DNA from 3 places in the Paenibacillus sp. FSL F4-0243 genome. Region 2 is predicted to be linked to each of the others. Evidence: a T-box and tRNA genes for the amino acid it is inferred to sense, from the RefSeq annotation. Region 2 holds a T-box; the other regions hold tRNA genes.
What was found. The T-box of region 2 lies ahead of metG (methionine--tRNA ligase). A T-box ahead of a tRNA ligase gene usually reads a tRNA of that ligase, here a tRNA-Met.
Positions count from the first base shown of each region.

Region 1: it has a tRNA-Met gene. The T-box ahead of metG (methionine--tRNA ligase) is inferred to sense a tRNA for this amino acid. The anticodon was not compared.
Region 3: it has a tRNA-Met gene. The T-box ahead of metG (methionine--tRNA ligase) is inferred to sense a tRNA for this amino acid. The anticodon was not compared.

Region 1 is NZ_CP150151.1:6,024,748-6,034,213, forward strand. Features, by position in the region: gene NSS87_RS26645 (BMP family ABC transporter substrate-binding protein) at 1-94, opposite strand, end outside; gene NSS87_RS26650 (AraC family transcriptional regulator) at 421-1,170, shown strand; tRNA gene NSS87_RS26655 (tRNA-Leu) at 1,305-1,383, opposite strand; tRNA gene NSS87_RS26660 (tRNA-Cys) at 1,398-1,471, opposite strand; tRNA gene NSS87_RS26665 (tRNA-Gly) at 1,484-1,558, opposite strand; tRNA gene NSS87_RS26670 (tRNA-Gln) at 1,565-1,639, opposite strand; tRNA gene NSS87_RS26675 (tRNA-His) at 1,661-1,733, opposite strand; tRNA gene NSS87_RS26680 (tRNA-His) at 1,774-1,849, opposite strand; tRNA gene NSS87_RS26685 (tRNA-Trp) at 1,886-1,959, opposite strand; tRNA gene NSS87_RS26690 (tRNA-Tyr) at 1,966-2,051, opposite strand; tRNA gene NSS87_RS26695 (tRNA-Thr) at 2,057-2,132, opposite strand; tRNA gene NSS87_RS26700 (tRNA-Phe) at 2,153-2,228, opposite strand; tRNA gene NSS87_RS26705 (tRNA-Asp) at 2,236-2,313, opposite strand; tRNA gene NSS87_RS26710 (tRNA-Met) at 2,340-2,416, opposite strand; tRNA gene NSS87_RS26715 (tRNA-Val) at 2,434-2,509, opposite strand; tRNA gene NSS87_RS26720 (tRNA-Glu) at 2,565-2,639, opposite strand; tRNA gene NSS87_RS26725 (tRNA-Ser) at 2,657-2,749, opposite strand; tRNA gene NSS87_RS26730 (tRNA-Asn) at 2,753-2,828, opposite strand; rRNA gene NSS87_RS26735 (23S ribosomal RNA) at 2,889-5,817, opposite strand; rRNA gene NSS87_RS26740 (16S ribosomal RNA) at 6,061-7,618, opposite strand; gene NSS87_RS26745 (nucleotidyltransferase-like protein) at 8,047-8,925, opposite strand; gene NSS87_RS26750 (DUF2614 family zinc ribbon-containing protein) at 9,053-9,418, shown strand.
Region 2 is NZ_CP150151.1:5,035,274-5,044,739, forward strand. Features, by position in the region: gene NSS87_RS22540 (zinc ABC transporter substrate-binding protein) at 1-441, opposite strand, end outside; gene metG (methionine--tRNA ligase) at 662-2,674, opposite strand; T-box leader at 2,724-2,984, opposite strand; gene yidD (membrane protein insertion efficiency factor YidD) at 3,025-3,288, opposite strand; gene NSS87_RS22555 (Fur family transcriptional regulator) at 3,291-3,752, opposite strand; gene NSS87_RS22560 (stalk domain-containing protein) at 3,981-6,233, opposite strand; gene NSS87_RS22565 (sensor histidine kinase) at 6,585-8,354, shown strand; gene NSS87_RS22570 (response regulator) at 8,366-9,466, shown strand, end outside.
Region 3 is NZ_CP150151.1:942,487-951,952, forward strand. Features, by position in the region: gene NSS87_RS04080 (S-layer homology domain-containing protein) at 1-616, shown strand, start outside; rRNA gene NSS87_RS04085 (16S ribosomal RNA) at 1,088-2,645, shown strand; rRNA gene NSS87_RS04090 (23S ribosomal RNA) at 2,908-5,836, shown strand; rRNA gene rrf (5S ribosomal RNA) at 5,912-6,028, shown strand; tRNA gene NSS87_RS04100 (tRNA-Ile) at 6,087-6,163, shown strand; tRNA gene NSS87_RS04105 (tRNA-Asn) at 6,167-6,242, shown strand; tRNA gene NSS87_RS04110 (tRNA-Ser) at 6,248-6,340, shown strand; tRNA gene NSS87_RS04115 (tRNA-Glu) at 6,357-6,428, shown strand; tRNA gene NSS87_RS04120 (tRNA-Val) at 6,435-6,510, shown strand; tRNA gene NSS87_RS04125 (tRNA-Met) at 6,528-6,604, shown strand; tRNA gene NSS87_RS04130 (tRNA-Met) at 6,677-6,753, shown strand; tRNA gene NSS87_RS04135 (tRNA-Asp) at 6,779-6,856, shown strand; tRNA gene NSS87_RS04140 (tRNA-Gln) at 6,873-6,947, shown strand; tRNA gene NSS87_RS04145 (tRNA-Lys) at 6,955-7,030, shown strand; tRNA gene NSS87_RS04150 (tRNA-Leu) at 7,046-7,129, shown strand; tRNA gene NSS87_RS04155 (tRNA-Gly) at 7,136-7,210, shown strand; tRNA gene NSS87_RS04160 (tRNA-Arg) at 7,219-7,295, shown strand; tRNA gene NSS87_RS04165 (tRNA-Pro) at 7,326-7,399, shown strand; tRNA gene NSS87_RS04170 (tRNA-Gly) at 7,412-7,482, shown strand; gene NSS87_RS04175 (YdeI/OmpD-associated family protein) at 7,586-8,050, shown strand; gene NSS87_RS04180 (GreA/GreB family elongation factor) at 8,151-8,606, opposite strand; gene NSS87_RS04185 (sporulation protein Cse60) at 9,001-9,195, shown strand; gene katA (catalase KatA) at 9,352-9,466, opposite strand, start outside.

The sequences.
Region 1 (9,466 bases), 990 kb from region 2:
TCGCGGAAGATCCATTACTCGACGTATTATTTCCACAGGCTGTGACCATTACCATTACTACTAGTAACAACAAAGAAAGAACTTTCTTTTTCATTTTTCTATTCCCCCTATTTATAGTTGGTTAGTAATTTGAGAGGTTCTCCTTCTTAGTCCGTTGTATATTTCACGATTTAGATGGAAACTCTCATTTTTCATGTAACATTGTCAAAATTTTAATGATTTTAACGAATACACTCAAAAAAAGAGATAAAATTATAATTTTTACGAATAATCCGACTAATTCCCGAACGAGATGGCCAGTCAGGTTGCTAATCTTCGGATTTCTTGATACGATCATATCAAATATTAATGAAAATAATTATATGATTTCGGTCATATTTTTGTATGATTCGGCTAAAACATAATTATTGGAGGGTCATCATGGATCGTGTTCTATATATTGTAAATGCAGCACATGAGGTTAATACCTATATTCCACCACACCAGCATGAATGTTATGAACTAGTCTATTATTTAAACGGCTTAGGAACTACCAATATAGGTTCGCGAAGTTATCATTTTCGTTCTTCTTCATTCGCGCTGATACCACCCAATCATAAACATGATGAGAATCATCGCGAGGATGCTACTATACTATTTGTAGGCTTCCATTCAAATCACCCATATATGGAGAATTTGCAAGGCGTATATGAAGATGATAAAGACCATACTGTTCTACAGATCTTGCTTCGAATGAAAGCAGAGTTTACGCGCAAACAAGATGGATTCTCTGAACTATTGAACCTGCAAATGAGCGAAATCACTGTTCATCTGATACGGCTTCTTAGTGCCTCTGGGTTTCAATCACCAACGGAAGACAGAGTCCAATATGTTCTAAACTATATGAATGAGCATTACCGCCATAAGCTATCGGTCGCAACACTTTCAGAGATGTCTGGATACAGCTATGATCGTTTCCGCCATTTATTTAAAGAACGATTCGGTTCTTCACCTCTGCGCTATCTACTATTGAAACGTCTGGATTATGCAAAGTCTCTCTTGCAACATACCCAAATGCATATCTCTGAAGTATCAGCTGCTGCTGGGTTTGTGAATGACGCCCAATTCTGCAATATGTTTAAACGTGAAATTGGTCTCACCCCACGAGCATTCCGACTAAGCAGTCAATAAAACAAAACTCCACACAAAAAGGCCGTTGATTAGAGACGCCTCTAATTCAACGGCTTAAGAATAAAAAGCTCAAAGACAAAGAAAAAAGGTTTGTAAAGTTGCTTATACAAGCGACTTTACAAACCTTTTTGATATACCGGCGAGAGGACTCGAACCTCCACGGTTTCCCTCTCGATTTTGAGTCGAGCGCGTCTGCCATTCCGCCACGCCGGCACATATGAAATTAATGGAGGCGCCACCCAGATTTGAACTGGGGATAAAGCTTTTGCAGAGCTTTGCCTTACCACTTGGCTATGGCGCCATATGAAAACTTTGGAGCGGACGACGGGAATCGAACCCGCGACCCTCGCCTTGGCAAGGCGATGCTCTACCGCTGAGCCACGTCCGCATAAAATGGCTGGGGATATAGGATTTGAACCTATGCATGACGGAGTCAAAGTCCGTTGCCTTACCGCTTGGCTAATCCCCAATAACATTTTAAAATAAAAGGGGCGACTGATGGGTCTCGAACCCACGAATGCCGGAACCACAATCCGGTGCGTTAACCACTTCGCCACAATCGCCATATTAAACTAATATTGTTGCTGTTCTTCTTAAAGTAAATGGGGCGACCGATGGGACTTGAACCCACGAATGCCGGATCCACAAACCGGTGCGTTAACCCCTTCGCCACGACCGCCATATTAAACTTTAGAGAAAGACTTTAGATAAAGATTGGCAGGGGCAGCAGGAATTGAACCCACACCAACGGTTTTGGAGACCGTTGTTCTACCTTTAAACTATGCCCCTAAAAAATGGTGGGGGATGATGGATTCGAACCACCGAACACGTACGTGAGCAGATTTACAGTCTGATGCGTTTGGCCACTTCGCTAATCCCCCAAAGATGGTGCCGGCGAGAGGACTTGAACCCCCAACCTACTGATTACAAGTCAGTTGCTCTACCAATTGAGCTACACCGGCATATTAAGTTGTATACTATATGGTGGCTCGAGACGGATTCGAACCGCCGACACGAGGATTTTCAGTCCTCTGCTCTACCGACTGAGCTATCGAGCCAAGAAAATGGCGGAACCGACGAGATTCGAACTCGCGATCTCCTGCGTGACAGGCAGGCATGTTAGGCCAACTACACCACGGTTCCAAAAGATATAATTACTTGATGAAAATTGGTTGCGGGGGCAGGATTTGAACCTGCGGCCTTCGGGTTATGAGCCCGACGAGCTACCGGGCTGCTCCACCCCGCGTCGTTCTTAAATGAATATGGTGGAGGCTGAGGGGATCGAACCCCCGACCCTCTGCTTGTAAGGCAGATGCTCTCCCAGCTGAGCTAAGCCTCCGTAAACAACAATTGTTATTGTACCAAAGTCCACTATGTAAAATCAAGTGAAAATTTGGTGACCCGTATGGGATTCGAACCCATGTTACCTCCGTGAAAGGGAGGTGTCTTAACCCCTTGACCAACGGGCCATACTAAGTAAAATTTGTGGCGGAGAGAGAGGGATTCGAACCCTCGAGACGCTTGTGGCGCCTACACGATTTCCAATCGTGCTCCTTCGGCCAAACTCGGACACCTCTCCATATGGCTCCCCGAACAGGACTCGAACCTGTGACAACTCGATTAACAGTCGAGTGCTCTACCAACTGAGCTATCAGGGAATATTCATACCAGGCTTGATGCCTGAAAACTGAATCCGAATTGAATTTGCGTCTTAAGTATAGGATAAGCCCTCGACCGATTAGTATTGGTCAGCTCCATGCATTACTGCACTTCCACCTCCAACCTATCTACCTCGTCGTCTTCAAGGGGTCTTACTAATTGGGAAATCTCATCTTGAGGGGGGCTTCACGCTTAGATGCTTTCAGCGCTTATCCCGTCCGTACGTAGCTACCCAGCCATGCTTCTGGCGAAACAACTGGTGCACCAGCGGTACGTCCATCCCGGTCCTCTCGTACTAAGGACAGCTCCTCTCAAATTTCCTGCGCCCACGACAGATAGGGACCGAACTGTCTCACGACGTTCTGAACCCAGCTCGCGTACCGCTTTAATGGGCGAACAGCCCAACCCTTGGGACCTACTTCAGCCCCAGGATGCGATGAGCCGACATCGAGGTGCCAAACCTCCCCGTCGATGTGGACTCTTGGGGGAGATAAGCCTGTTATCCCCAGGGTAGCTTTTATCCGTTGAGCGATGGCCCTTCCATGCGGTACCACCGGATCACTAAGTCCGACTTTCGTCCCTGCTCGACTTGTAGGTCTCGCAGTCAAGCTCCCTTATGCCTTTGCACTCTTCGAATGATTTCCAACCATTCTGAGGGAACCTTGGAACGCCTCCGTTACTCTTTAGGAGGCGACCGCCCCAGTCAAACTGCCCGCCTGACACGGTCCCCGTACCCGATTAGGGTACTAGGTTAGAACCTAGATACGATCAGGGTGGTATCCCAACGGCGCCTCCACCGAAGCTTGCGCTCCGATTTCTACGGCTCCCACCTATCCTGTACAGATCGTACCCAAATTCAATATCAAGCTGCAGTAAAGCTCCATGGGGTCTTTCCGTCTTGTCGCGGGTAACCTGCATCTTCACAGGTATTAAAATTTCACCGGATCTCTCGTTGAGACAGCGCCCAAGTCGTTACGCCATTCGTGCGGGTCAGAATTTACCTGACAAGGAATTTCGCTACCTTAGGACCGTTATAGTTACGGCCGCCGTTTACTGGGGCTTCGGTTCATAGCTTCGGGTTACCCCTAACCACTCCCCTTAACCTTCCAGCACCGGGCAGGCGTCAGCCCGTATACTTCGCCTTGCGGCTTCGCACAGACCTGTGTTTTTGCTAAACAGTCGCTTGGGCCTTTTCACTGCGGCCCCCTCGTGCTATTCACACTACCGGGGCACCCCTTCTCCCGAAGTTACGGGGTCATTTTGCCGAGTTCCTTAACGAGAGTTCTTCCGCGCGCCTTAGAATTCTCTTCTCGCCTACCTGTGTCGGTTTGCGGTACGGGCACCTTCTCCTGGCTAGAGGCTTTTCTTGGCAGTGTGAGATCATGACCTTCGCTACTACAATTTTCGCTCCCCATCACAGCCCAGCCTTAATGATGTGCGGATTTGCCTACACATCAGCCTCACTGCTTAGACGGACATATCCATCAGTCCGCGTCACTACCCTCCTGCGTCACCCCATCGCTCATAGCGGATTACGGTGGTACAGTAATTTCAAACTGTTGTCCTTCGACTACGCCTTTCGGCCTCGCCTTAGGTCCCGACTTACCCTGAGCGGACGAGCCTTCCTCAGGAAACCTTGGGCTTTCGGCGGATCAGATTCTCACTGATCTTTTCGTTACTCATACCGGCATTCTCACTTGTATGCTGTCCAGCGCTCCTTACGGTACACCTTCAACCCACATACAACGCTCCCCTACCCCAGATACATACGTATCTAGCCATAGCTTCGGTGGTGTGTTTAGCCCCGTTACATTTTCGGCGCAGAGTCACTCGACCAGTGAGCTATTACGCACTCTTTCAATGGTGGCTGCTTCTAAGCCAACATCCTGGTTGTCTGTGCAACTCCACATCCTTTCCCACTTAACACACACTTGGGGACCTTAGCTGATGGTCTGGGCTGTTTCCCTTTTGACAATGGATCTTAGCACTCACTGTCTGACTCCCGGCAATAAGTATATGGCATTCGGAGTTTGACTGAGCTTGGTAATCCTTGCGGACCCCGCACCCAATCAGTGCTCTACCTCCACTACTCTTATACCGAGGCTAGCCCTAAAGCTATTTCGGGGAGAACCAGCTATCTCCGAGTTCGATTGGAATTTCTCCGCTACCCCCACCTCATCCCCGCATTTTTCAACATGCGTGGGTTCGGGCCTCCAGTGCGTGTTACCGCACCTTCACCCTGGACAGGGGTAGATCACACGGTTTCGGGTCTACGTCCACATACTAAATCGCCCTATTCAGACTCGCTTTCGCTGCGGCTCCGTCTTCTCGACTTAACCTTGCATGTTAAACGTAACTCGCCGGTTCATTCTACAAAAGGCACGCCATCACCCATAAATAGGGCTCTGACTTTTTGTAAGCACACGGTTTCAGGTTCTATTTCACTCCCCTTCCGGGGTGCTTTTCACCTTTCCCTCACGGTACTGTTTCACTATCGGTCGCCAGGTAGTATTTAGCCTTAGCAGATGGTCCTGCTGGATTCATACGGGGTTTCACGTGCCCCGCACTACTCGGGATCCGTCTCGGAGAGAACACAGTTTAGGCTACAGGGCTTTTACCTCTATCGCGGGCCTTTCCAGACCTCTTCGCCTACCATATTCCTTTGTAACTCCATGTGAGACGTCCCACAACCCCTAAGAGCAAGCTCTTAGGTTTAGGCTGTTCCGCGTTCGCTCGCCGCTACTGACGGAATCACTATTGTTTTCTCTTCCTCAGGGTACTTAGATGTTTCAGTTCCCCTGGTCTGCCTCTACATCTCCTATGTGTTCAGAGATGAGTAACTGCGAATTACCACAGCTGGGTTTCCCCATTCGGACACCCCCGGATCAAAGCTTGCTTACAGCTCCCCGAGGCAGTTTCGTTGTTCGCCACGTCCTTCGTCGGCTCCTGGCGCCTAGGCATCCTCCGTGTGCTCTTATTAGCTTAACCTTGATTTTTCCGCAGGAAAATATCATACAATGACATTCTCTTTGGAATCATCTCACTAATAACTTTTACTTGTTTGCACAAGTTGCTAAAAGATGTTCTAAAACGCAAATTCGTTTCGGTATCCAGTTTTCAAGGATCAAGTCTTACTTGAGAGCTTAAACTCTCAAAACTGAGCAACGAGTGAGTTGTGGAAGCTTAACTTCCGATTTGAATGTCTTCATTGCAGAAGACGATTCTCCATAGAAAGGAGGTGATCCAGCCGCACCTTCCGATACGGCTACCTTGTTACGACTTCACCCCAATCATCTACCCCACCTTCGGCGGCTGGCTCCCTTGCGGGTTACCCCACCGACTTCGGGTGTTGTAAACTCTCGTGGTGTGACGGGCGGTGTGTACAAGACCCGGGAACGTATTCACCGCGGCATGCTGATCCGCGATTACTAGCAATTCCGACTTCATGCAGGCGAGTTGCAGCCTGCAATCCGAACTGAGACCGGCTTTGATGGGATTGGCTTCACCTCGCGGTTTCGCTTCCCGTTGTACCGGCCATTGTAGTACGTGTGTAGCCCAGGTCATAAGGGGCATGATGATTTGACGTCATCCCCACCTTCCTCCGGTTTGTCACCGGCAGTCACTCTAGAGTGCCCAGCTTAACCTGCTGGCAACTAAAGTTAAGGGTTGCGCTCGTTGCGGGACTTAACCCAACATCTCACGACACGAGCTGACGACAACCATGCACCACCTGTCTCCTCTGTCCCGAAGGCCGCCACTATCTCTAGTGGATTCAGAGGGATGTCAAGACCTGGTAAGGTTCTTCGCGTTGCTTCGAATTAAACCACATACTCCACTGCTTGTGCGGGTCCCCGTCAATTCCTTTGAGTTTCAGTCTTGCGACCGTACTCCCCAGGCGGAGTGCTTACTGTGTTAACTTCGGCACCAAGGGTATCGAAACCCCTAACACCTAGCACTCATCGTTTACGGCGTGGACTACCAGGGTATCTAATCCTGTTTGCTCCCCACGCTTTCGCGCCTCAGCGTCAGTTACAGCCCAGAAAGTCGCCTTCGCCACTGGTGTTCCTCCACATATCTACGCATTTCACCGCTACACGTGGAATTCCACTTTCCTCTTCTGTACTCAAGTCACCCAGTTTCCAGTGCGACCTCAGGTTGAGCCCAAGGTTTAAACACCAGACTTAAATGACCGCCTGCGCGCGCTTTACGCCCAATAATTCCGGACAACGCTTGCCCCCTACGTATTACCGCGGCTGCTGGCACGTAGTTAGCCGGGGCTTTCTTCTCAGGTACCGTCACTCCGATAGCAGTTACTCTACCGGACGTTCTTCCCTGGCAACAGAGCTTTACGATCCGAAAACCTTCATCACTCACGCGGCGTTGCTCCGTCAGACTTTCGTCCATTGCGGAAGATTCCCTACTGCTGCCTCCCGTAGGAGTCTGGGCCGTGTCTCAGTCCCAGTGTGGCCGTTCACCCTCTCAGGTCGGCTACGCATCGTCGCCTTGGTGGGCCGTTACCCCACCAACTAGCTAATGCGCCGCAGGCCCATCCCTCAGTGACAGATTGCTCCGTCTTTCATTCTTTCTTCAGGAGAAAAAAGAAATTATCCGGTATTAGCTACCGTTTCCGGTAGTTATCCCAGTCTAAGGGGCAGGTTGCCTACGTGTTACTCACCCGTCCGCCGCTAAGTTATTTTGAAAGCAAGCTTTCAAAATAACTCCGCTCGACTTGCATGTATTAGGCACGCCGCCAGCGTTCGTCCTGAGCCAGGATCAAACTCTCCAATTAGTATTGAAAAGAGCGATATGCTCATTTTGAAACATCTGACGAGAAAATTAATTCTCTAATTTTGGATATCACTTTCGTGATTTCCTACTCACTCGTTGTTCAGTTTTCAAAGATCAAGCTGTTTATTTCGTCGTTGTGTTGTTCAGCAGCGACCTTTATAATATATCACAGCGTCCTCGTTTTAGTCAACCTTTTTTTTAATTTCTTTTTTCGGTTGTCTTTCGAATGTTTTCGAAAGCACATCTCTGTGTCAGAGGGACGAGTTATAATTTAACACATGAACTAGGAAAGAGTCAACCATAAATTTATTAGAATAAATATGAGCGCATCATAATAGCGAGCAAACAAAAAAGAGAGTGCTCAGCCTCTCCCTATCCCTACTTATTTTATCTATAGATTACCGGCAAATCCTGCATCTAATTTCTTCTTTATAAGGTATATCGGATCGCATGCCCCTCTCCCCCATGACCGTCAGCCCATAAAGTAATCTCACGGATTAGCGAACGAGAAACAAGCTTTCGTAAAACTAGGGGCAACTCAGCCTCTAATTGACACAGGCCAGAATGCTGTAGTAATTCTTTTATACTCCATGCTTCCTTACGACTATTCAGAATATTGAAAAGCAATGCACAACAATCCGTCATTTTGGACATGATCCCAAATTCACAGGCTAGAAGAACAAGCTCTACTCTTTGCTCTAAGGTCTCCGTGCTGATGGTTAGTTCCTCATATAGTTTATGGACAGAAGTGTTCATACTTTTAACCTGCTCCCAAACAGCCGGCTCTGGAAATGAACCAGATTCACTCACTTCTATTCTTGCCCAATGATATAGAGCCATCAATACACAGTTATACGCATCCATAATGTAGCCAGCTTCTATATACCGTTTAGATTTCACATACAAATGCAAGAATCGCGCAAACTCCATGAACTCAACTCGTTCCTTAAGAGGCCCTTCAAATTGTAAAATCTCCCGGCGCATATCCCCTAGTATTCCTTTGGGATCCCAGATCACTTCCCCAATCATCAAACTAGTAAGGAGCTCGTTATTATCTCCCGCCATGACAGCCCGCTCCAAAGCGGAAAGGCCAATATGGACTGACTGGGTCCGTGTGTCACCGGCAATGGTGTGGCGAACAATATGTTCCAAATCCTGTTCCTCATGTAAAACTAACACAACCATATCAAAATCGTGAAGTAGCGCGCTTTGAAAAGGAGTACTCCCTTTCTGCCGCAAAGCGACAGCTCCTAAAACATTTTCTTCAAACGTTTCTCCACTCAACAAAGTTACATTGGATAATTCCATGCTTCCCTCCATTAAATTTGGCGAATTTGCGTCCAGTCAGTTATAATTCAGTTATAATAATTATTCTACATATGAAAGACAGTTCCTTCTGGACAACCCAACTATATTTAGTTAGGAGCAAACACTCATGAAGTTTAAAACGGCTAAGATCAACGCTTTTCGCACATGGGGATTACTGCTCACAATGCTCGGAATGGGACTTATGGTTTTGGGTACAGCAGGCATCGTATTCTGGGGATCGACTGGGAAAGTATTCGCTGGAATCGGACTTGTAATCGGTTTAATTTCCATGATGGCAAGTCTTGCGATCTATTTCTGGGCTGGCATGCTCTCAACGAGTGCAGTTCAGCTAGAGTGCCCTGAGTGTCACAAGCTGACCAAGATGCTCGGTAAAACAGACCGCTGTATGTTCTGCCACACCATTCTTACTATGGATCGGGCTGAGGCTACTATTACTGCAGATCAGCTTGAGCATCAGCAACTAAACCACTAAACACACCTTACAGAGGCTCATTACTAACTAGTTAAAATGCACTCAAAT
Region 2 (9,466 bases):
ATGATCAGCATCATCTTCGTGATGATCCTCTTCGCCGCTTCCCCCATGATCATGTCCGTCATCTTCATCGGTCATTATTAAATCAACACCTTTACTTACTTCAACAGCTTCCACTTTACTGCTGCTATCAAGTCCTTTTAGAAAATTAGGAACCCATCCCTCAAGCCCTGCTCCATTGTACAAGAATAGTTGCGCTTTGGAGGTATTGACAATATCCTGACTGCGTGGTGTCCAATCATGCGGCTCTACACCAACCGGAAGAAGATTAATGGCATTTATATCATCTCCACCAATTTCCCGAGTAAACTCATAAATAGGATAAAAAGTAGTTACAACATTTACTTTCCCTTCAACTATACTTCCACTGCTCTTAGGTCCACATGCAGTGAGTGTAAATACAAGCACCAATGCAAGTATAAGCAGACTTATTCGTGACTTCATAGCAACCATTAAATTGATCTCCCTCTCAAATCGTAATCTTTACTATTAGAAGTATAATAGTAATCATTACGATAAGTCAACAATAAATCCTATTAAGATGATTCTGAATTTTATCCCTGCTTATACGTTGAAAAAAGGAATGTTCCCACAGCCTAGCTGGCTGAAGGAGCATTCCCTTTCTTATATAACAATTACATATATAGATTCTACATAACGAATCTCACTTCACAATAGCTCCATTTGGCATGCTGTCTGGAACTGTAGCGATGGTTAACTGATCACCTTTAGAAGCCGCTAAAATCATCCCTTGGGATAATTCTCCGCGCAGTTTCACTGGCTTCAGGTTCACAATACAAATCACTTTTTGGCCTACCAGCTCTTCCGGTGTGTAAAACTTTGCGATACCAGAAACGACTTGACGCTGCTCATAACCTAGATCCAGCTGCAGCTTCAGCAGCTTGTCGGCTTTCTTCACAGGCTCAGCTGCAATGACCTGAGCTACCCGAAGCTCAGCCTTGGCGAAATCGTCGATGCCGATCTCTTCTTTATGCTCTTCCTCAGGCTCGGATAACGCAGGAGCCGCAGGTGCTGCTTCGGTCGCTTCAGCAGCCGGTTTACCAGCGCCCATGGCTTCGGCGATATAAGCTACCTCTTGCTCCACATCCAGGCGTGGGAAGATCGGATTGCCTTTCACCAGCTTTGTTCCTGCCGGAATCAGACCAAAGGTCTTGCCGCTGTCCCATGTCGTTAATTCACCAACTTCGATGCCAAGCTGTTCCCAAATCTTCGCTGGGGTTTGCGTCAAGAACGGCTGCAGTAGAATGGAAGCGGTGCGAAGACCTTCCACAAGATGTCTCATTACGGAAGCCAACTCAGCTGTTCTGCTCTCATCCTTAGCAAGCACCCAAGGCTGTGTCTCATCAATATATTTATTGGTGCGGCTGATAAAGATCCCGATCGCTGTTAGCGCTACGGAGAACTCCATTTTTTCCATCGCTTCTTCTACTTTGGCATAAGTATTCTCTGCCGCAGCTTGAAGCTCACCATCAAATGCTGTTACATTTCCTTCATACGCTGGAAGCTCTCCACCGAAATACTTCTCTACCATCGCACCTGTCCGGTTCAACAGGTTACCAAGGTCATTAGCAAGATCATAGTTAACCCGATCTACAAAGCTTTCCGGTGTGAATGTACCATCCGAACCAAATGGTACTTCTCGTAGCAGATAATAACGAAGTGCATCCAGGCCGTAACGATCGATTAATGTAACTGGATCTACAACGTTCCCTTTGGATTTTGACATTTTGCCATCCTTCATGAGCAGCCAGCCATGAGCAAATACCTTTTTCGGAAGAGGCTCACCCAGCGCCATTAGAATGATCGGCCAGTAAATCGTATGGAAACGGACGATTTCTTTGCCGACAATATGCACATCAGCAGGCCAGAAATTATCATACAGACTGCGATCCTCGGAACCGTAACCCAAAGCAGTAATGTAATTTGTCAATGCATCGATCCATACGTACACTACATGCTTTTCATCGCCTTTAACCTTAACACCCCAATCGAAAGTCGTACGGGAAACCGCAAGATCCTCCAGACCAGGCTTAATAAAGTTGTTAATCATTTCGTTTTTACGGGATTCCGGCAAAATAAACTCCGGATTCTCCTCATAAAATTGCAGCAATCGATCTGCATATTTACTCATCCGGAAGAAATAACTCGCTTCCTTCACAAGTTCAACCGGATGACCGCTATCAGGGCTTTTTGCACCAATGATTACGCCATTGTCATCTCGAACGATATCGACCAATTGTGTTTCTGTATAGAAGGTTTCATCCGGAATACTGTACCAGCCTTCATATTCGCCTTTATAGATGTCACCTTGCTTGAGCAGTCGATCAAAAATATCCTGAACTACCTTCTTATGACGTTCTTCCGTTGTGCGGATAAAGTCATCATTGGAGATGTCTAGCTTGCGCCATAATTCCTTAATGCCAACAACGATGTCATCAACGAACTGCTGAGGGGTTTTGCCTGCTTCCTCTGCCTTCCGTTCAATCTTTTGACCATGCTCGTCTGTACCTGTAAGATACCTTACATCATAGCCGCGTAGACGTTTGTAGCGGGCCATTGCATCTCCAGCTACGGTAGAATAAGCATGTCCGATATGCAGCTTATCACTCGGATAGTAGATAGGTGTAGTTAAGTAAAAAGTTTTCTTTTCGCTCATTGATTAATCATCCTTTCTTTCATAAAAAGACAAAAAACTCCCGCCCCTTTAATGGGGCGAGAGTATAACTCACGCGATACCACCCAAATTTCCTGTCTCTTCACAGAGATCAGGCTTCGCCAGTTCCCTCTCGGGAACTGTCCATTAACGCTGGAACACGCCGTTATCTTACGTGAACCTCAATTGCAGTTCCCGCTCGAACACAGTTCCTCCCGGACCATATTCAATCAAACGCTCCATACCGGCTTTCAGCTCGTTCCGGCTCTCTGTAATGGGCGTACCGATTTACTCATCCGTTCCTCGGAATTCATACTATTACCTGTGAATATACCCAATGGCAAGGGCTCGTGTCAAGTCGCGCGAGCAGAATCCTTCTTCGTAGGGTGTTCCTCAAGAGGCGGAACCGGATCAAGTCCCCCTGGATTGAAGGGATGGCATCTAGCAATCCGCTTGGCAGCAAGCCATGAACCTTTAAGTGGACCATGGACTTCAATAGCTTCTAGTGCATAGGCAGAGCAGGTTGGATAGAAGCGACAAGTGGCAGGCTTAATCGGGGAAATGTACTTGCGGTACACCCGAATGGGAGCCTGAATCGTTCTACGAAGGGTAGCCATCCTTAGACCCCTTTTTTGCGATTAGCTGCTGCGACTAGTTCTTCTTCCCGGTTCTCTTCACATTCCTTGCAATAACCGAACACCTCAAATTTATGCTTGACTACCCGGAATTGATCAGGTGTATCCGTTAAATTCATCGGGCAGAAATTAATCGGGTAGGTTTTCTCGCATTGAAGGCAGATCATATGATGATGGTGATCCTGATGATTGCAGCTTCCCTTGAATTTCACGCCGTCTTCAAAGACGATTTGTTCAAGTACACCAAGCTCTTCCATTACACGCAGATTGCGGTACACGGTATCAAAGCTAAGTCCGCTATACTTGCGGCCCATATGCTCATAGACATCCTTCGCTGACAAATAACCCTTATTCTCGCCGAATAACTTGGCAAGCGTTTTGCGTTGGTCGGTGATTCGCAGACCTTGCCCCGACATGACCTCTAATATTTGTTCTGTCGACAGCATACGCTCATCTCCCATTACATTTCAGTTCATTTCATTTATGCTTCACTCTCTTAATAATGCCCCAAAATAAATGCCCCGTCAATGAAACAACCAAGTGTATGAGCGTTCATCAGAGTAAAATCATACATTTAAATACAAAAAGTCCAGCTGAGTATTCCTTTGCGGAATATTCAGCCGGACTTTTATTTCAGGTGAATCCCAAATAACTTAAAGGATGGACCTATTTTGTTATTTCTTCGCTGGCAGCGGTGTAACCAGGAAATTCACCGGCAAGTTACTACCAGAAGCTGCTGTGAACAAAATCTCCACGGAGCCGCCATAATCGCCAGTACGATAAATCACACTGTTCATGTCAGCACTAGAGAGACTTCCTGAATTCGGCATTTGTACGATTTGACCATTAACCATAACTGGTCCCATGTAATTACCGCCACGTGGATTAAACGTAATCAATGAATTAGGTGCAACACGGTCGAATTTGATTTTGTATAACACACCAAAGTTACCTGCATTGGATGCTTCAGTACCATTCATTGGGTCTACACCGGTCAAATTCAAATCACTCGAATTGTCACCGAGAAGAAGTCTCGCAGGAGTTGTTCCTACTTCGTCGGTAACCGTGATGATGCGTGTAGAATCAGCATAAGTTCCTCGGTTATGCACCCCATCACGATCCAATATTGGAAGTGTAGGAAGTGTAGTTAGAGGATCTTTATTCGCTTCGATCATCATGACATTATATTCAATAGGATAATCGCTAAACAAATCCGCTTGGAGGGATACAATCTCGCCTGGTTTCATTGCAATTTTGTTTAGATCCGTAAGAATCGAGACGCTTTCTCCTGGTTGAAGGACCGTTGTCTTATAATGTTCCCTAGTAATCATAGACTTCCAGTAACGTTCCACAGACATTTTACCAGTGCCTTCTGGAAATGAACTTGGACCGCCAAAGCCTACATACTCTGTTGTAATTGTCGTAGGGTACAGATTGTTATTCTTAGCAATCACATACACCTTCGTTTTAATATTCATATTATTCTTATGGTGGACCAAGAAGCGAGTTCCGCCGAATGATGTTTCTTTATATGTGATTCCTTCCGTATTCACTGTTTCTGGACTATTACTGCGAATAAGGTTATATGGCTCAGAAGAAAGATTATAGGCTACCTTCTGCCAAGTTGGAACCATCGATCCGTCGATGTTAAATACGCTACCCGGAGCACCGAATAATCTATAGAAATCTTCTTTACTGTACAAGATTTCATCTGAAATATTAATGGTTTTCTCAAAAGTGCTGATTGCGCCATGTGAATCTTTGACTTGAATAGCGACTGTTGCTGGACCTGGTGTAAAGAAAGCTTCTGCTTTGTTCGTCCAAGTCACTTCAATTGGATCACCGTCTGGGTCGCTGCTTAGATCCGAATAAGTGATCATTTCACCCATCTTGTAAGAATCTTTGTCTGTCGTGAAATTAGCGACTGGCGGTGTATTTGGTTTTAGTACGTTGATGGTCACAGAGTAAGGATCACTCCACTGTCCATTCGCATCCATAACGGAATAGGATACTACATAAAATCCTGGTGTATCATAGATATCTTGCTTATTTCCTTCCCAGCGTTCATCGACAATGGCCGTACCATTCGGTGAAGAGCTGGAAGTTACAAAATTCACAGGATCACCAGCATAAATTTCAGTTGGCACTGTAAAAGAAGCTTTTGGCTTCGTGTTCAACGTAAGAATTACTCGTTTTTGCACATTATCAACGGTATAAGGAATGCCTAATGCCCCGGTGATGGACGTCAAAGGAACCATGAATGTACCATTAGTTTGGTAAGCTGGACCTTTCATCGTCACATTTTTACCATTAACGGAATAGATCTTACTGTCCGTTTTAAAGCGCATTACGTCGCTTCCTTTGGTAACAATGGTCTCTTTCGTTTTATAATCGTAAATGTATTTCACACCTACGCGTTCTACCATAGCTCGGATCGAAACGTATGAGACGCCATTCTTCACGGCCATTGGCTGATTAGCCAAATACTCAACGCCGTTTTGGTACATTTTGTTGCTGTTCATCATAAGTACAAGCTGATTACTAGCTGCAGCACGAACACCATCCGTTGGTGTAGGTTGTGTAGTGGTTTCAGGTGTTGCACTTGGGAGTGATGTAGCAGTTGGTGCAGTTGTTGCTGTAGGTTCGGATGTTGTTGTCGGTTCAGTTGTTGTCGTCGGTTCAGCTGTTGCCCCAGGGATTGGAGTTGGAGTTGGTGTAGGTGATACGACTCCCCCTGGTACCTCAGTTGGCATTGGCGGTAATGGGTCAGTAGCTTCTGGCATTACATCCGTCGCAGATGTGGCAGCTGCTCCTACTGCATTGGTATTACCTGAGGTACTATTGACAGATTCAGCAAAAGCCGGCACTGCCGAGGCGGCCTGAGATATGGCCAAAACAGCAACTAACGTTAATTTCTTCAAATCCATGATATGACTCCTCTGCTCCTATTTGTAAATATAAGTAGGTCTCTGTCTTTTTCATACTCCTCTTATATTCCCCGCAAAAACGCAACCGCTCTCAGCGGAGCGGAAGAATTGCTTTTTGCCACGTTCGTTATAACAAAACATAGTATTAGACGCATCCGACCGCAAAAAGTTTCATTTTAAAGTAAAGAAAGATTAACCCAGTATTAAAACAAGCAAAAACAACCCTTCATCCGCTACCCGAAAAATATGAGATTATCCATATAAATATGTGTATTTTACGGCAAGGTATATTCGCTTTCATTTGCTTTTGTTACAATGTATGGAAGAATATCTTTTCATGCGGGTGATGACATGTCCAAGAAAATCTCCATCCTCGTTCAATTAATCATGGGTTTCTCACTGATCATTTTCACTATCGTAGCCTTTACGATTTTTTTGTCCTACCGTTCGTCATCCCAAGCCGTTCTTAACCGGTCGAACCAATATATTCTGGAGTCCGTCAAACAGCTTCAAGGTAAAATGGACGCTATTCTTCAAGATAACGACAAACTCTCTTCTACGATCATGTTCAGTCCCTTGATTCAAGAAACACTAGGAGACTTAGCAGAATCCCGCACACCTCCTACTGACGCTATGGATATCACCCGCTACATCGATCAACAGACACGTTCCATCAATTATGACATCCAGTTCAAGCTGCTCGGACTTTCAGATAATCAGGTATATACCAATAGCAGCTCCTTAAAAGTAATCTGGGACAGCGAGAGAGAAATCCGCGGCGCCTATTGGTTTCCAGCTATAGCCCAGAATAACGGCCGTATGCTCTGGTTTGGTGTAGATGTATGGCAGAACGGCACGATCCCTGTGGTCATGGGAGCTAGGCAAATTAATGATTGGAATGATTTAAATCGGCTAGGAACCCTATTTCTGGTCCTTCCTGTGGAGGTTATCCATAACGCTGTCAGTCAATTTCATCTTGGTAAGAATGAGAAAATTCAAATTGTTGATTCCTTCAACACCATTGTTTATTCCACCGATCCAGATGAGATAGGTCTGTATATGGATGATAGAATTCTAAGTCAATTCAGTAATCATAAAGCACGAATCATCCCAAATACCATAAACTCCCGCAATATGTTCGTATCCTACGCTTATTCCCCCTACAGCGAGTGGAGCATTTTTGCTTACATTGATTCTAAAGAAGCTGTTAAAGATTTAAATGGCATTCGCAGAAATATTATTTTAATTGGCCTGCTCGGGATGGCCGCAGCGTTATTGTTTACCTTCTTTTTCTCGTGGACACTGTCTAAGCCGCTTCGTAATCTCGCAACCAAGCTAAGCAACGTTGAACGCGGAACCACGCTACCGTTTGTAAAAACAACCATGAATAAAGAAATGGCTATCCTATACTCAAGCTATAACTCCATGCTTCAAAACCTAGACCATACGATTGCTGACCTCTCAAGCAAACAAATCAGTGAAAAACAAGCTCAGATCGTAGCTCTTAAAGCACAGTTTCGTCCTCATTTTCTCTACAATACTTTGAACACCATCTATTGGTCACTAGCTAATAAACATATGCGAGAAGAGTCACAAATGGTTATTGCACTAAGCGATTTGCTTCGATACAGCATTGATCGTGGATCGGAATTTGTTACGGTTGAGGAAGATTTACAACAACTAGAAAGGTTCATTTACCTGCAAAAACTACGCTACGAGGACAAACTACAGGTTGATCTGCACGTGAATCCTGAGGTCATGAATAGGCAGCTTATGAAGCTAACCCTTCAGCCCCTTGTAGAGAATGCTATCACGCATGGACTTGAACCTACACTACGCGAAGTATGGCTTATACGTATTCGGGCCTATAGTGAAGGCAACTCACTTGTGCTAACAGTAGAAGATAACGGAGAAGGCATGAGCGAGGCAAGAATGGAAGAGGCCTTAATCAGCGGCGAGGTTAATCCGGAGAAGCTGCTCCACACGGGTATCGGTCTCTCCAATCTGAATCATCGTATAGAACTAATCTATGGACATGGATTTGGCCTTCATTTATCAACCAGCGAGCTCGGAGGCTTACTCGTAAAAGTCACTGTTCCATTACAGTTCGATCAAGGGTAGGGGGCGAAGTGATGAAAGTGTTAATTGTTGACGACGAAAGTTTTGTCCGACGATCCCTGTCAGAAATGCTGGGAAGTGCGAACCATAATTTTAGCATCATTGGTTCAGTAGAGAACGGACTAGAAGCGATACAACTGTTAAAGGAGCAGACAATTGACCTTGTAATATCAGACATACGTATGCCTGGCATGGATGGACTCGAGCTTTCTAAGCATATCCATGAATGTTACCCTGACACCGAGACGATACTGCTCACTGGTTATCAGGATTTCTCCTATGCCAGCCAAGCCATAAGGTACGGTGTACGAGAATATCTGGTCAAGCCAAATTCAGTTGAAAATATCCTCGAAGTCGTAACAAGTGTGTATGAACGTCTGGAATTGAAGAAGCAACACAGGCAAGTCTCGCAGCTGCGAGAAAAGAATCTTCGGGAGAAACGCCTTTCTGATCTACTTTATGGCATTCCATTACCCTACTTTGAAGAACAGCTCATACCTCCCTTTCATTCTTTTGTCATCATTACTGTAAATCACCTAGGTGATGTTATGCCACAGTACTGGTCTGAACAAGCGATGTATGCAGCCGTAATCAATATATTAGAAGAGTGTTTTTCGCTTTACGCTAATGTTGTCGGCATTCAAGAGGAGCAAGAAGCGATAATCATGTTGTTTTATCCCTATGAACAATCCGAAAGAATCGATGAGGCGCTAACTCAGGAAATGATGATTAAGCTGTCTAGCCTCTTGAAATCGCCTTTCAGCGCGGGTGTCTCCAACCCTCACTATGATCTTGGAGCCCTCGCAACAGCTTATCATGAGAGCCTGCAGGCATGCCAACAGCTCAAAAAGGATAGTACCCGACCCGTTATCTATTATAGTGATGTATCCATGTGCTCAGCTTCTCCTCAGCTTACGGAACAACTACAGGTGAAGGCTACACGCAGGGTAATCTCTATGATGATTGAGGCTATGAATTCGCGACTCCAAGAGAACCTCTCTCTCAAAATGATTGCAGATGAATTATACATGAATCCAACCTATCTGGGCCGTCTGTTCAAAGACGATGTAGGAGAATGCTTCTCTAGTTTTCTTACCAAGCTTCGTATTCAAAAA
Region 3 (9,466 bases), 2.9 Mb from region 2:
AACACCAACAGTAGCGCCAACAGCTACACCAGCACCGACAACGGCGCCTTCACCAACTGCGACGCCAGTTAGTAAGCCATCTTTAACGGATACTAGCAATCACTGGGCGGCTGCTGTTATCGAGAAAGCAGTAGCAGCTGGCTTCGTTAGTGGTTATCCGGATGATACTTTCCGTCCGAATCAGAAAGTAAATCGGGTTGAATTTATCACAATGCTGGCACGTGCATTACAATTACCGGAGAATGGTGACACTTCAAGCTTTAAGGATTCTGCGAAGATTCCAGCATGGGCTAAGTCTTTTGTGGCACAGGCTGTATCTCTGCAAATTATCAGTGGCTATGATGATGGAACATTCCGTCCTACACAGGAGCTAACACGTACAGAATTAGCAGTTATGGTTGTTCGCGCTCTTGGTATTACAGTAGATCCTAAAGCGACATTAACCTTCAATGATGCTAAGGATGTACCAGCATGGGCAGTGCCATATATTGCAGCAGCAGCGAAATCAGGCCTTGTGAATGGTGTAGGGCAGAATAAATTTGCACCTAACCAGAAGGCAACAAGAGCAGAGGCGGTTACCATAATCCTTGCATTATTAGAAAAAGGGCAGAAGTAATCTATTATCTGCGTGAATTGAACTCAAGCTTAGCTTGTATCTAACAAAGGGGTCTCAGCTTATCTGCTGGGGCTCTTTTGTGTTTAATGCTTTTTGTATAAGAGGCCATCACTTTGCCGGAAACATCACTAAGGAAGTGGACTATTATGATGAAGAAGTAACAGAATACAAAATAATATGAATTTTAAAATAATGCTTGCAATGAATCTCTATACATGATATATTCTATTTCTGGCCGAGAGACACACATGCCGAGCTCGAAAAAGAAGTTAAAAAAAGAGCTTGACATTAAACGGCTGAACATGATATAGTATAAGAGTTGCTGCTGAGACATTAAACGGCGCCAACGAGAACTTGATCTTTGAAAACTGAACAACGAGTGAGTAGGAAATCACGAAAGTGAAATCCAAAATTAGAGAATTAATTTTCTCGTCAGATGTTTCAAAATGAGCATATCGCTCTTTTCAATACTAATTGGAGAGTTTGATCCTGGCTCAGGACGAACGCTGGCGGCGTGCCTAATACATGCAAGTCGAGCGGAGTTATTTTGAAAGCTTGCTTTCAAAATAACTTAGCGGCGGACGGGTGAGTAACACGTAGGCAACCTGCCCCTTAGACTGGGATAACTACCGGAAACGGTAGCTAATACCGGATAATTTCTTTTTTCTCCTGAAGAAAGAATGAAAGACGGAGCAATCTGTCACTGAGGGATGGGCCTGCGGCGCATTAGCTAGTTGGTGGGGTAACGGCCCACCAAGGCGACGATGCGTAGCCGACCTGAGAGGGTGAACGGCCACACTGGGACTGAGACACGGCCCAGACTCCTACGGGAGGCAGCAGTAGGGAATCTTCCGCAATGGACGAAAGTCTGACGGAGCAACGCCGCGTGAGTGATGAAGGTTTTCGGATCGTAAAGCTCTGTTGCCAGGGAAGAACGTCCGGTAGAGTAACTGCTATCGGAGTGACGGTACCTGAGAAGAAAGCCCCGGCTAACTACGTGCCAGCAGCCGCGGTAATACGTAGGGGGCAAGCGTTGTCCGGAATTATTGGGCGTAAAGCGCGCGCAGGCGGTCATTTAAGTCTGGTGTTTAAACCTTGGGCTCAACCTGAGGTCGCACTGGAAACTGGGTGACTTGAGTACAGAAGAGGAAAGTGGAATTCCACGTGTAGCGGTGAAATGCGTAGATATGTGGAGGAACACCAGTGGCGAAGGCGACTTTCTGGGCTGTAACTGACGCTGAGGCGCGAAAGCGTGGGGAGCAAACAGGATTAGATACCCTGGTAGTCCACGCCGTAAACGATGAGTGCTAGGTGTTAGGGGTTTCGATACCCTTGGTGCCGAAGTTAACACAGTAAGCACTCCGCCTGGGGAGTACGGTCGCAAGACTGAAACTCAAAGGAATTGACGGGGACCCGCACAAGCAGTGGAGTATGTGGTTTAATTCGAAGCAACGCGAAGAACCTTACCAGGTCTTGACATCCCTCTGAATCCACTAGAGATAGTGGCGGCCTTCGGGACAGAGGAGACAGGTGGTGCATGGTTGTCGTCAGCTCGTGTCGTGAGATGTTGGGTTAAGTCCCGCAACGAGCGCAACCCTTAACTTTAGTTGCCAGCAGGTTAAGCTGGGCACTCTAGAGTGACTGCCGGTGACAAACCGGAGGAAGGTGGGGATGACGTCAAATCATCATGCCCCTTATGACCTGGGCTACACACGTACTACAATGGCCGGTACAACGGGAAGCGAAACCGCGAGGTGAAGCCAATCCCATCAAAGCCGGTCTCAGTTCGGATTGCAGGCTGCAACTCGCCTGCATGAAGTCGGAATTGCTAGTAATCGCGGATCAGCATGCCGCGGTGAATACGTTCCCGGGTCTTGTACACACCGCCCGTCACACCACGAGAGTTTACAACACCCGAAGTCGGTGGGGTAACCCGCAAGGGAGCCAGCCGCCGAAGGTGGGGTAGATGATTGGGGTGAAGTCGTAACAAGGTAGCCGTATCGGAAGGTGCGGCTGGATCACCTCCTTTCTATGGAGAATCGTCTTCTGCAATGAAGACATTCAAATCGGAAGTTAAACTTCCAAATCTCAGGTTTAGGCCTGTTACTCACTCGTTGCTCAGTTTTGAGAGTTTAAGCTCTCAAGTAAGACTTGATCCTTGAAAACTGGATACCGAAACGAATTTGCGTTTTAGAACATCTTTTAGCAACTTGTGCAAACAAGTAAATGTTATTAGTGAGATGATTCCAAAAGAAATGTCATTCTATGATATTTTCCTGCGGAAAAATCAAGGTTAAGCTAATAAGAGCACACGGAGGATGCCTAGGCGCCAGGAGCCGACGAAGGACGTGGCGAACAACGAAACTGCCTCGGGGAGCTGTAAGCAAGCTTTGATCCGGGGGTGTCCGAATGGGGAAACCCAGCTGTGGTAATTCGCAGTTACTCATCTCTGAACACATAGGAGATGTAGAGGCAGACCAGGGGAACTGAAACATCTAAGTACCCTGAGGAAGAGAAAACAATAGTGATTCCGTCAGTAGCGGCGAGCGAACGCGGAACAGCCTAAACCTAAGAGCTTGCTCTTAGGGGTTGTGGGACGTCTCACATGGAGTTACAAAGGAATATGGTAGGCGAAGAGGTCTGGAAAGGCCCGCGATAGAGGTAAAAGCCCTGTAACCTAAACTGTGTTCTCTCCGAGACGGATCCCGAGTAGTGCGGGGCACGTGAAACCCCGTATGAATCCAGCAGGACCATCTGCTAAGGCTAAATACTACCTGGCGACCGATAGTGAAACAGTACCGTGAGGGAAAGGTGAAAAGCACCCCGGAAGGGGAGTGAAATAGAACCTGAAACCGTGTGCTTACAAAAAGTCAGAGCCCTATTTATGGGTGATGGCGTGCCTTTTGTAGAATGAACCGGCGAGTTACGTTTAACATGCAAGGTTAAGTCGAGAAGACGGAGCCGCAGCGAAAGCGAGTCTGAATAGGGCGATTTAGTATGTGGACGTAGACCCGAAACCGTGTGATCTACCCCTGTCCAGGGTGAAGGTGCGGTAACACGCACTGGAGGCCCGAACCCACGCATGTTGAAAAATGCGGGGATGAGGTGGGGGTAGCGGAGAAATTCCAATCGAACTCGGAGATAGCTGGTTCTCCCCGAAATAGCTTTAGGGCTAGCCTCGGTATAAGAGTAGTGGAGGTAGAGCACTGATTGGGTGCGGGGTCCGCAAGGATTACCAAGCTCAGTCAAACTCCGAATGCCATATACTTATTGCCGGGAGTCAGACAGTGAGTGCTAAGATCCATTGTCAAAAGGGAAACAGCCCAGACCATCAGCTAAGGTCCCCAAGTGTGTGTTAAGTGGGAAAGGATGTGGAGTTGCACAGACAACCAGGATGTTGGCTTAGAAGCAGCCACCATTGAAAGAGTGCGTAATAGCTCACTGGTCGAGTGACTCTGCGCCGAAAATGTAACGGGGCTAAACACACCACCGAAGCTATGGCTAGATACGTATGTATCTGGGGTAGGGGAGCGTTGTATGTGGGTTGAAGGTGTACCGTAAGGAGCGCTGGACAGCATACAAGTGAGAATGCCGGTATGAGTAACGAAAAGATCAGTGAGAATCTGATCCGCCGAAAGCCCAAGGTTTCCTGAGGAAGGCTCGTCCGCTCAGGGTAAGTCGGGACCTAAGGCGAGGCCGAAAGGCGTAGTCGAAGGACAACAGTTTGAAATTACTGTACCACCGTAATCCGCTATGAGCGATGGGGTGACGCAGGAGGGTAGTGACGCGGACTGATGGATATGTCCGTCTAAGCAGTGAGGCTGATGTGTAGGCAAATCCGCACATCGTTAAGGCTGGGCTGTGATGGGGAGTGAAAATTATAGTAGCGAAGGTCATGATCTCACACTGCCAAGAAAAGCCTCTAGCCAGGAGAAGGTGCCCGTACCGCAAACCGACACAGGTAGGCGAGAAGAGAATTCTAAGGCGCGCGGAAGAACTCTCGTTAAGGAACTCGGCAAAATGACCCCGTAACTTCGGGAGAAGGGGTGCCCCGGTAGTGTGAATAGCACGAGGGGGCCGCAGTGAAAAGGCCCAAGCGACTGTTTAGCAAAAACACAGGTCTGTGCGAAGCCGCAAGGCGAAGTATACGGGCTGACGCCTGCCCGGTGCTGGAAGGTTAAGGGGAGTGGTTAGGGGTAACCCGAAGCTATGAACCGAAGCCCCAGTAAACGGCGGCCGTAACTATAACGGTCCTAAGGTAGCGAAATTCCTTGTCAGGTAAATTCTGACCCGCACGAATGGCGTAACGACTTGGGCGCTGTCTCAACGAGAGATCCGGTGAAATTTTAATACCTGTGAAGATGCAGGTTACCCGCGACAAGACGGAAAGACCCCATGGAGCTTTACTGCAGCTTGATATTGAATTTGGGTACGATCTGTACAGGATAGGTGGGAGCCGTAGAAATCGGAGCGCAAGCTTCGGTGGAGGCGCCGTTGGGATACCACCCTGATCGTATCTAGGTTCTAACCTAGTACCCTAATCGGGTACGGGGACCGTGTCAGGCGGGCAGTTTGACTGGGGCGGTCGCCTCCTAAAGAGTAACGGAGGCGTTCCAAGGTTCCCTCAGAATGGTTGGAAATCATTCGAAGAGTGCAAAGGCATAAGGGAGCTTGACTGCGAGACCTACAAGTCGAGCAGGGACGAAAGTCGGACTTAGTGATCCGGTGGTACCGCATGGAAGGGCCATCGCTCAACGGATAAAAGCTACCCTGGGGATAACAGGCTTATCTCCCCCAAGAGTCCACATCGACGGGGAGGTTTGGCACCTCGATGTCGGCTCATCGCATCCTGGGGCTGAAGTAGGTCCCAAGGGTTGGGCTGTTCGCCCATTAAAGCGGTACGCGAGCTGGGTTCAGAACGTCGTGAGACAGTTCGGTCCCTATCTGTCGTGGGCGCAGGAAATTTGAGAGGAGCTGTCCTTAGTACGAGAGGACCGGGATGGACGTACCGCTGGTGCACCAGTTGTTTCGCCAGAAGCATGGCTGGGTAGCTACGTACGGACGGGATAAGCGCTGAAAGCATCTAAGCGTGAAGCCCCCCTCAAGATGAGATTTCCCAATTAGTAAGACCCCTTGAAGACGACGAGGTAGATAGGTTGGAGGTGGAAGTGCAGTAATGCATGGAGCTGACCAATACTAATCGGTCGAGGGCTTATCCTATACTTAGAACGCAAATTCAATTCGGATTCAGTTTTCAGGCGACTCAAGCCTGAGCATTTACGCTGTAAATGCCCGTTTGGTGGCGATAGCGGAGGGGTTCCACACGTACCCATCCCGAACACGACCGTTAAGCCCTCCAGCGCCGATGGTACTTGGACCGAAGGGTCCTGGGAGAGTAGGACGTCGCCAAGCGGACAACCACATAACCCGTGGTATTTTTTTTGCCCTTAATATTGATGTGTCTTAAAAAGGGCCTTTAGCTCAGCTGGTTAGAGCGCACCCCTGATAAGGGTGAGGTCGGTGGTTCGAGTCCACTAAGGCCCACCATATTCCCTGATAGCTCAGTTGGTAGAGCACTCGACTGTTAATCGAGTTGTCACAGGTTCGAGTCCTGTTCGGGGAGCCATTTATGGAGAGGTGTCCGAGTTTGGCCGAAGGAGCACGATTGGAAATCGTGTAGGCGCCACAAGCGTCTCGAGGGTTCGAATCCCTCTCTCTCCGCCACAAAGTTTATTAGCATGGCCCGTTGGTCAAGGGGTTAAGACACCTCCCTTTCACGGAGGTAACATGGGTTCGAATCCCATACGGGTCATAACATGGAGGCTTAGCTCAGCTGGGAGAGCATCTGCCTTACAAGCAGAGGGTCGGGGGTTCGATCCCCTCAGCCTCCACCATATTCATTTAAGAACGACGCGGGGTGGAGCAGCCCGGTAGCTCGTCGGGCTCATAACCCGAAGGCCGCAGGTTCAAATCCTGCCCCCGCAACCAAATTTTCCTTAAGCATGATGTTTTGGGACTAGCTGGCGTAGTGTAAATGAATAGTATATAATTATTAAATGACGCGGGGTGGAGCAGCCCGGTAGCTCGTCGGGCTCATAACCCGAAGGCCGCAGGTTCAAATCCTGCCCCCGCAACCAATTTACTCTTATGCATTATGTCTATGGAACCGTGGTGTAGTTGGCCTAACATGCCTGCCTGTCACGCAGGAGATCGCGAGTTCGAATCTCGTCGGTTCCGCCATTTAGTTAATTATTGTTGGGGATTAGCCAAGCGGTAAGGCAACGGACTTTGACTCCGTCATGCATAGGTTCAAATCCTATATCCCCAGCCATTTATGAGAGCCATTAGCTCAGTTGGTAGAGCACCTGACTTTTAATCAGGGTGTCGAAGGTTCGAGTCCTTCATGGCTCACCATTATTTTCAAAGTGTGCGCGTGTGGCGGAATGGCAGACGCACCAGACTTAGGATCTGGCGTTTCACGACGTGGGGGTTCAAGTCCCTTCACGCGCACCATATTTTGCGGAAGTGGCTCAGCGGTAGAGCATCGCCTTGCCAAGGCGAGGGTCGCGGGTTCGATTCCCGTCTTCCGCTCCATAATTTTTGCGCCCTTAGCTCAGCTGGATAGAGCGTTTGACTACGAATCAAAAGGCCGGGAGTTCGAATCTCTCAGGGCGCGCCATTTTTATTACTAAGTAATTACATGTTTTGACGGGATGTAGCTCAGCTTGGTAGAGCACCTGGTTTGGGACCAGGGGGTCGCATGTTCAAATCGTGTCATCCCGATTTTATACCTTTGCGGGTGTAGTTCAATGGTAGAACTTCAGCCTTCCAAGCTGATAGCGTGGGTTCGATTCCCATCACCCGCTTATAATTAAGAAACATCTGTCTATTATAGGCAGGTGTTTTTTTTGTATAGTTACATTCATATGGATACAATAGAACTTAGGGCTTTTAGTTGAGGAGGTAGCAATGTTTGAATTTGAAGCTAAATTAGTGCGACCTGATGCAAGTGGGAGCTGGACTTATCTTAACGTCCCTTTTGATGCCGAACAAATATTTGAAACAAAGTCCAGAATACAGGTAAAAGGAAGTGTAAATGGAATCCCCTATAGAGGAACGCTTATGCCCCATGGAAACGGAAAGCATTTTATGGTGGTAAAGAAAGAACTACGGGATCTAGCCAAAGCTCAACCTGGTGATATTGTGCATGTGACGATGGAGCAAGATCATCAATTACGGGAGGTAGAAGCCCCTAAGGATTTCCTTGATGCGTTGAGTAGTCATGAGCAGGCAGAAGCTTATTATAACGGTCTGGCTTATTCTTATCAGAAGGAATATGTATCTTGGATCGAAGCGGCGAAAAGACCTGAAACCAGAGCATCTCGTATCGAAAAATCAGTCAGTAAACTGGGTGAAGGCTTGAGGCTCAAATAAAAGTATGAAGAGTGCTTAGCAGGCTGAATAGATGAACAGCGTCCTCTTCCATAAGATTGGAAAGGGACGCTGTTAATGTTGGTGATATGTGCAAGTGGGCTTAAATAAGAACGGCCACCTCACCACAATTCACAAACTTAATACTTTCGATTTTTACTGATAACTCACCTGAAGGAATAGCTAGCTGACATGTACTGCCGATCTGAGCTAACAGCAACTGCATGCCAATAGGCGAGAACATTGAAATCTTGTTATCATTGGGTTCTGCCTGGTTTGGAAATACGATGGTGTAGGTATCTGTAGTATTGTCGTCTAAGTAGCGTAGCTGAAGCTGACTTCCAATCAATACGAGTGAATTCAATTCTTCACCACTAAAACGGGAAAGTAATTGTTCCAGCTCGGAGCAATAACGGGACAACAGCGTTTCAGCATTACTTCTTTGTTTGCTTCGTTCCGGGAAATACTGATTTAGAAATGCGATTTTTTCCTCATCAAAATAAATAAGCTGCTGGACCAGTTGTGTCCTTGAGCCTTCATAAATTAGACTATGGTTCATAGTAGATTTCACCCCCTCTAAGTAGCACATTCTTTGCAAATTTGTTATGACGCGTTGCCATATTAAAATCCCTCCTATACAAATAGAGGTCCCCTAGAGGGAACCTTCTGATCAGTATAACAGCTTCTATATGTAAATCCAATCCATTTTGCAAAGGCAATAAATTCTTACTAAATATTGTATTTAAAACGTTTGACTATTGTATAGTTGGGTGCTATGATAGGCTGATGTTATAGGCATTTCGTAGAAAACTGCGGAATGCCTATACTATATTTCGAAGATAATTTTACATTAAATGTTACCAGGGGAGTGATACGCCATGTACATTTCGTTGAGTTCACCTATAGAATCTAGACATAAAAAGTAACTATAATTTATTAAAGGAGAGATCAGGATGATTCAAGTAAAAGAGTTTGTAGATGCTGATAATTCGTATGCTGAGAATAAGGCGAATGAGTTCTTGGCGGGGCTGCGTGAGGAACAGGTTGTGAATATCTGTTACGGTTCGGTAGTTAAATCTTCACGTGATGGGGCAGAGCATCAAAGAAGCAGTATACTGGTCGTGTATAAGACAAATGAAGGGCAATAACTGGAATACTTTTTTTTCGTGCTTATCTGTTGTCTCCACGCTATGCATCGTGATCGTTCTTATATATTATATGTTTTAGCTTTTCTTATGAACAAAGAGGACCTTTCCCATTTACGGGTAAAGGTCCTCTTTGATTGTATAAGTGCAATTACAGTCTTATAATCCGCCTGGGACGGATAATCCTAAACCGGATGCAACACGCTGTCCCAGTTCTGCATCAGCTTTATAGAAATGAACAATTTGACGAAGTTTAATATCGTTACTTTCAACT